2 linked regions of the Aromatoleum aromaticum EbN1 genome follow. The protein of the gene in region 2 interacts with the protein of the main gene of each other region in a pairwise test. Links are inferred from orthologs where the notes say so. Each region holds a gene or a part of one and is shown on either strand. Other genes may lie near its edges.

Region 1 (3,422 bases), 2.8 Mb from region 2 along the record:
GTGCTGCCTCCGGTTGCGGCGGGGGCGGAGGTCGGGGTTGGGGTCGGGGCCGACGCAGTTGCGGCGGAGGCGGCCGAGGGGGCGGACGCTTCCGACTGTTCCAACGCCGCGCCGGAACTCGCAGGGGTCGCCTGCGCCGCCGCGTTGCCGGCGGCTTCCGGTGCAGCGGTGTTTTCGGCGCCGGCTGCCTCGACCTTGATCAGCACCTTGCCTTCGGCCACGCGGTCGCCAACCTGCACCAGCACTTCGCGCACGACGCCGGCGGCGGTCGAGGGCACGTCCATCGTCGCCTTGTCCGACTCGAGCGTCGCGATCGGGTCCTCGACCTTGATCGTGTCACCGGGCTTGACGAACAGCTCGATCACCGGGACGTCGGCGTAATCGCCGATGTCCGGGACTTTCACTTCAATGAGTTCGCTCATGTTGTTGTCTCCCTGGGGCGCTCAGACAGTCATCGGGTTCGGCTTGTTCGGATCGAGCTGGTACTTCAGCAGCGCGGCGGCGACTTTGTCGCGCTCGATCAGGCCGTCGTCGGCGAGCGCTTTCAGCCCGGCGACCGTGATCCAGCGGCGATCGACCTCGAAGAAGTGGCGCAGCTTCTCGCGCGTGTCCGAACGGCCGAAACCGTCGGTGCCGAGCGTCACGTAGGTGCGCTTGACGAAGGGGCGGACCTGCTCGGCGAACAGCTTGATGTAGTCGGTCGCGGCGATCACCGGGCCGGTCGTGTCCTTGAGGCACTTCTCGACGTGGCTCACGCGCGGCGCATCGAGCGGATGCAGCATGTTGAAGCGATCGACGTCCTGGCCATCGCGGACCAGCTCGTTGAAGCTCGGGCAGCCCCACAGGTCGGATTCGATGCCCCAGTCGTTCTTCAGCAGGTCGGCTGCGGCGATGACTTCGCGGAAGATCGAGCCGGAACCGAGCAGCTGCACGCGCAGGTTGCTGGTCGACTCGCCGCCCTTGCGGAACGCGTACATGCCCTTGACGATGTCCGCTTCGGCGCCGGTGGGCATCTCGGGGTGCTCGTAGTTCTCGTTCAGCACGGTGATGTAGTAATAGACGTCCTGCTGTTCGGCGAACATCCGGCGCATGCCGTCCTGCACGATAACGGCGACTTCGTATTGGAAAGTCGGGTCGTAGCTGACGCAGTTCGGGATCATGTTCGCGAGCAGCAGGCTGTGGCCGTCCTCGTGCTGCAGGCCTTCGCCGTTGAGCGTCGTGCGTCCGGAAGTGCCGCCGATCAGGAAGCCGCGCGTGCGCTGGTCGCCTGCCGCCCAGCACAGGTCCATCGTGCGCTGCAGGCCGAACATCGAATAGAAGATGTAGAACGGAATCATCTGCACGCCATGCACCGAATACGAGGTGCCCGCGGCGATCCAGTCGGCCATCGCGCCGGCTTCGTTGATGCCTTCCTGCAGCACCTGGCCGGTCTTCGATTCCTTGTAGAACATCAGCTGGTCATGGTCTTCCGGCACGTAGTTCTGCCCTTGCTGGTTCCAGATGCCGTACTGGCGGAACATGCCTTCCATGCCGAAAGTGCGCGATTCGTCCGGCACGATCGGCACGACATGGCGGCCGATCTGCTTGTCCTTCATCAGCGTGTTCATGATGCGCACCACCGCCATCGTCGTGGAGAGCTCGCGGCCTTCGCCGGAGGATTTCAGCAGCGCGGCGAAAGTGGCGAGCGGCGGCACCGGCAGCGTTTCGGCGCGACGCGGGCGGGCCGGCAGGAAGCCGCCGAGCGCCATGCGGCGTTCGAGCAGGTATTTCTGCTCCGGCGAATCGTCGGCGAACTTGAGGTAAGGCACTTCTGCAATCTGGTCGTCGGGCACTGGCAGCTCGAAGCGGTCGCGGAAGCGACGCACCCCGTCGGTGTCGAGCTTTTTCTGCTGGTGCGAGATGTTCATCGCCTCGCCGGCCTGGCCCATGCCGAAGCCCTTGATCGTCTTGGCGAGGATCAGTGTCGGCTGGCCCTTGTGTTCGACGGCCGCCTTGTACGCGGAGAAGATCTTGAACAGATCATGGCCGCCGCGGTTCAGGCGCCAGATCTCGTCGTCCGTCCAGTCGGCGACCATTTCCTTCAGTTCCGGCGTGTTGAAGAAATGTTCGCGCACATACGCGCCGTTCTTCGCCTTGAAGGTCTGATACTCGCCGTCGACCGCTTCCATCATGCGCTTCTTCAGCAGCCCCTTCGTGTCACGCGCGAGCAGCGGATCCCAGTGCGTGCCCCAGATGACCTTGATAACGTTCCAGCCCGCGCCGCGGAATTCGGCTTCGAGCTCCTGGATGATCTTGCCATTGCCGCGCACCGGGCCGTCGAGGCGCTGCAGGTTGCAGTTGATGACGAAGATCAGGTTGTCGAGCTTCTCGCGCGCAGCCAGTCCGATCGCGCCGAGTGTCTCGACTTCGTCGGTCTCGCCGTCGCCGACAAATGCCCACACCTTGCGGTCCTTCGCCTCGACCATGCCGCGGCTGTCGAGATACTTCATGAAGCGTGCCGCGTAGATCGCGCACAAGGGCCCGAGACCCATCGACACTGTCGGGAACTGCCAGAAGTCCGGCATCAGCCAGGGGTGCGGGTACGACGAGATGCCTTTGCCGGAGACTTCCTGGCGATAGCCGTCGAGCTGTTCGTCGGTGAGGCGCCCGAGCATGAACGCGCGGGCATAGACGCCCGGCACCGAGTGGCCCTGGAAGAAGATCAGGTCGCCGCCGTGGTCCTTCGTCGGCGCACGCCAGAAATGCGAAAAACCCACGTCATAAAGAGCAGCGGCCGACGCGAACGACGCGATATGTCCGCCGACGTTGGTGTGCTTGTTTGCGCGCACGACCATCGCCATCGCGTTCCAGCGGATGTAGGAGTGCAGCTTGATCTCCATGTCCGGGTTGCCGGGATATTTCGGCTGCTGGCTGACGGGGATCGTGTTGATGTACTGGGTCGTCGCGGAATAGGGGAGGTCGATCCCTTCCTCGCGGCCGGCCTCGATCATTTTCTCGATCAGGAAATGGGCCCGTTCGGGGCCTTCGTTGGCGACGACGCCGGCGAGGGCATCGAGCCATTCCTGGGTTTCCTGGCTGTCCTGGTCGGGTTTCAGGATCACGTTCGATGTAGCGGCCATTCTCTGTCTCCTCATCGATTGAGGTTTGCGGTTTCCGCTCTTGTGGAGCAGTCGGAGCTGAATCGTGGATCGCCGACCCTGCATCCGGTCGGCAAGTTTCACATTCTAAAATGTGTTTTCGTGATGTGCAATAAAAGCGCGGCAAATTTCACGACGAGCGGTTCACGGCGGGAGTCTTGCAGGCAGGATCGCAGGCAACCCCTCGCGGGAAGCGAATGACCAGGTTGAACGTGTTTCGCCGCGGCGCGGGCCGAAGTTGCCAAGCGAGGGGGAGGCGGAAGCGGTCGCGGCGGCGCCAAGTCG
Region 2 (3,368 bases):
CTTGTGAACCTTCGAAGCGCATCGGGGAATCCTCTGATTGAACCGGACCGATTATAGGGCCAGCCTGCGCGGGCAAGGGCCTGCCGGATTGACGGAGTCACGGAGTTTTTCGAAGAATGACAGGTATTTGCATTCCGCTTTAGGCGACGTAGAATTTTTTGCGGCCGCTTCAGCCATACTTAAAACAAACCGAGGAGACGCCATGCACGGACGACATTTGCTCATCGCCGCCTGTCTTGCCTTGGGTGGACCCGCCGCCTCGGCGCTGGAAGGCGACGCAGAAGCTGCCCAGGCCAAGACTTCGATGTGCATGGGGTGTCACGGCATTCCGGGCTATCGCACCGCGTTCCCGGATGTCTACCCGGTGCCGAAGCTCGGCGGACAGCATGCGGCATACCTCGTGCGCGCGCTGCAGGCGTATCGCGACGGCGAACGCAGCCATCCGACGATGCGCGCGATTGCCGCAAGCCTGTCAGAGCAGGACATGGCGGACCTTGCGGCCTACTACAGCGTCGCGGGAGGAGAGGCGCAATGATGACACGAAATATCACCCTCCCGGCGCTGGCGGCTCTTGCGTTGGCGGGTTCCCCTGCGCACGCGGGCGATCCCGCCGCAGGCAAGGAAAAATCGATGGTCTGCGCAGCGTGTCACGGCCCGGACGGCAACAGTCCCTCGCCGGAATTTCCTCGCCTGGGCGGGCAATACGAAGATTATCTCTACCAGGCGCTGCTCGACTACAAGACGGGCAGGCGGAAGAATCCGATCATGGCTGCCCAGGTCGAGAACCTGTCGCCCGCGGATTTGGGCGACCTTGCTGCATACTTCGCCGCCCAGACCGGCCTGTACCAGAAACGCTGAGCGCGAAGGTCAGGGCACGCCGGCTAGTTCGAGCGTGCCCGGCGCAAGACACACGAGACGTAAGCCGGACCGTCCGGTTGCGTGTTGTTGCGCTGTGCGTCGAAAAGCGTTTCGCCGAGGCATTCGAGCACGTCGTGGAGCGCATCGTGACGGTTGCCGCGCCGGCGCTGGCAGGCTTCGAACGCGGCGCGCAGGCCCGACGGCTGGTCGATCGACAGTTGCTCCTCGATCGCGAGGTGGAACGACAGGTGCAGGAACGGGTTGATCTGTCCGTCCTCCGGCAGGAAGTCGCGCGACAGCGAATCGGGGTCTTCGAGTAGCGCCTGATATTCGGGATGCAGGAGCACGAGGTCGGAAGCGATATGTTCGAGCGGTGTCAGTACTTCCTTCGCCTGATATTTCCGCCAGCTTTCGATGAAGAAGTTGCGTACCTGGTCACGTGAGGGATTGAACATCTTTTGGACTCGGTTGCTCTGGGTTAAACGGTCTTGTCGCGGAACTCGCACAGGTCGCGCACGAGGCAATCTTTGCAGCGCGGCTTGCGCGCCGTGCAGACGTAGCGGCCGTGCAGGATCAGCCAGTGATGGGCATTGTGCAGGTATTCCTTCGGCACGCGACGCATCAAGGCCTGCTCGACGGCGAGAACATCCTTGCCAGGAGCCAGGCCGGTGCGGTTGGCGACGCGAAAAATATGCGTGTCGACTGCCATCACCGCTTCGCCGAACACGATATTCAACACGACGCTGGCGGTCTTGCGGCCGACGCCGGGCAGCGCTTCGAGGGCCTCGCGGCTGCGAGGCACGTCGCCGCCGTGGCGCTCGAGCAGTAGCCGCGACAGCGCGACGACGTTTTTCGCCTTGTTGCGGTAAAGGCCGATCGACCTGAGGCGTTCGGTAACGTTTTCCTCCCCGAGGCTCAGCATGGCTTCGGGGGTCGGGGCGACGGCGAACAACTCGCGGGTCGCCAGGTTCACGCTCTTGTCGGTGGCCTGCGCGGAAAGCACCACGGCAACGAGCAGCTGGAATGGCGACCCGTACTCGAGCTCGGTCGTCGGGCTCGGATTCGCCTCCGCCAGGCGGCGGAAAAATTCACGAATCGCGTCGCGTTTCATCCGGCCGGTTCAGGGCGCCGCCGAAGCCGGGGCAGGCCCTTCGCTGTCGCTCGCCGGGCGCGCTGGCTTGCCGGCTGCCGCACGCATGCGGATCCGGTTCGACAGCGCGATCAGGCAGCCGAGCGCGAAGAATGCGCCAGGAGGCAGCACGCCGATCAGGAAGCCGGGGTAATCGTCACCGAACACCGACAGCGGAGACAGGCCCGGGATGACCATCTCGATCCCCGAAAACAGCGTGCCGCTGCCGACCAGTTCGCGAATGCCGCCGAGCACGCCGAGTAGCCACACCAGCCCGAGGCCCATCATGATTCCGTCGACGGTGGACGCCACCGGGTCGTTCTTTGCCGCGTAGGCCTCGACCCGTGCGAGGACGATGCAGTTCGTGACGATCAGCGGAATGAAGATGCCCAGCACCAGATAGAGATCGTGCAGGTAGGCGTTGAACGCGAGGTCGACCACCGTCGTCAGCGCGGCGATGATCAGGATGAACACCGGAATCCGGATCTCGTACGGGATGAAGTTGCGCAGCGACGCGACGGCGAAGTTCGATACCGCCATCACCACCACCGTCGCGAGCCCGAGACTCACCGCATTGACGACGCTCGTGCTGACGGCGAGGATCGGACACAGGCCGAGCAGCTGCACGAGGCCGGTGTTCTGCTTCCACAGGCCATTCCAGGCGTTTTCACGAAAAGTCTGGAGATTCATTGCTGTGTTTCCATCAGAGCGCGCTGCCGGTCGACGCCGCAAACAGCGCATCGCGGTGCTCGGCCGCATATTCGAGGACTCGTCCTGTCGCGTTCGTCACGGCGCGTGCACTGATCGTCGCACCGATGCGATACGCGAAGACGCCGCCGTCGCGCTTGACTTTCCACTGCGCGGGCGCAACGTCCGCGAGCGACATCCCGGCGAATTGACCGATCCACGGCTGAGTCTTGTTGCGATCCTTTCTGGGGTCGATGTAGTCGCCGAGCCCCGGCGTTTCCTTGTGCGCAGTCACGCGAACACCGCCCAGGCGGCCGTCCGCGCCAACCGCAACGACGAGCTGGATCCTGCCCCCGTAGCCGTCGGGTGCGCCCGCTTCGAACACCAGGGCCGCGGGAACGCCGGCGCGACGCGCACGATAGATGCGCCCGCCCCGGTCGAGGCCGAGCTCGGGCGTCCGTCCGACGGCGACGAAGTCCTCGAGGAGCGCGTTGTCGTAGCTGTCCGGCGGGAGCACGTCGTTGATCAGGCGCATCTTCTGCTCCTGCTCGGAGGCTTCGATCGACGGGCGGGTCACGCGGTACGTCTGCGACATCATTGCGGTGAAGGCGAGCGTGAACACGATCATGATGCCGGCAGTGCGCAGCGAAGTACGGGTGGCTGTATAGCGGTCGCTCATGGGCGGCTCCCGCGG

Evidence for each region.
Region 1: the proteins of nth (region 2) and aceE interact in binary tests that used the Escherichia coli proteins (3 or more experiments, as listed by UniProt). The link is inferred for Aromatoleum aromaticum EbN1 from one-to-one orthologs.

Annotation. Positions count from the first base shown.
Region 1 is NC_006513.1:67,215-70,636, reverse strand. What follows is about bases 244-3,422. They hold aceE (pyruvate dehydrogenase (acetyl-transferring), homodimeric type), read right to left. Parts: upstream 3,120-3,422; coding sequence 444-3,119; downstream 244-443. Other genes in these bases: aceF (dihydrolipoyllysine-residue acetyltransferase), read right to left, coding at 244-422. In the rest of the region: more of aceF, read right to left, coding at 1-243. UniProt on the Escherichia coli protein: Component of the pyruvate dehydrogenase (PDH) complex, that catalyzes the overall conversion of pyruvate to acetyl-CoA and CO(2).
Region 2 is NC_006513.1:2,898,713-2,902,080, forward strand. Bases 154-3,099 are described here. They hold nth (endonuclease III), read right to left. Parts: upstream 1,970-3,099; coding sequence 1,337-1,969; downstream 154-1,336. Other genes in these bases: EBN1_RS13800 (c-type cytochrome), read left to right, coding at 203-535; EBN1_RS13805 (c-type cytochrome), read left to right, coding at 532-858; EBN1_RS13810 (DUF1841 family protein), read right to left, coding at 882-1,313; EBN1_RS13820 (electron transport complex subunit E), read right to left, coding at 1,979-2,677; EBN1_RS13825 (RnfABCDGE type electron transport complex subunit G), read right to left, coding at 2,691-3,099. Outside these bases: EBN1_RS13795 (AAA family ATPase), read right to left, coding at 1-22; more of EBN1_RS13825, read right to left, coding at 3,100-3,353; EBN1_RS13830 (RnfABCDGE type electron transport complex subunit D), read right to left, coding at 3,350-3,368. UniProt on the Escherichia coli protein: DNA repair enzyme that has both DNA N-glycosylase activity and AP-lyase activity. The DNA N-glycosylase activity releases various damaged pyrimidines from DNA by cleaving the N-glycosidic bond, leaving an AP (apurinic/apyrimidinic) site.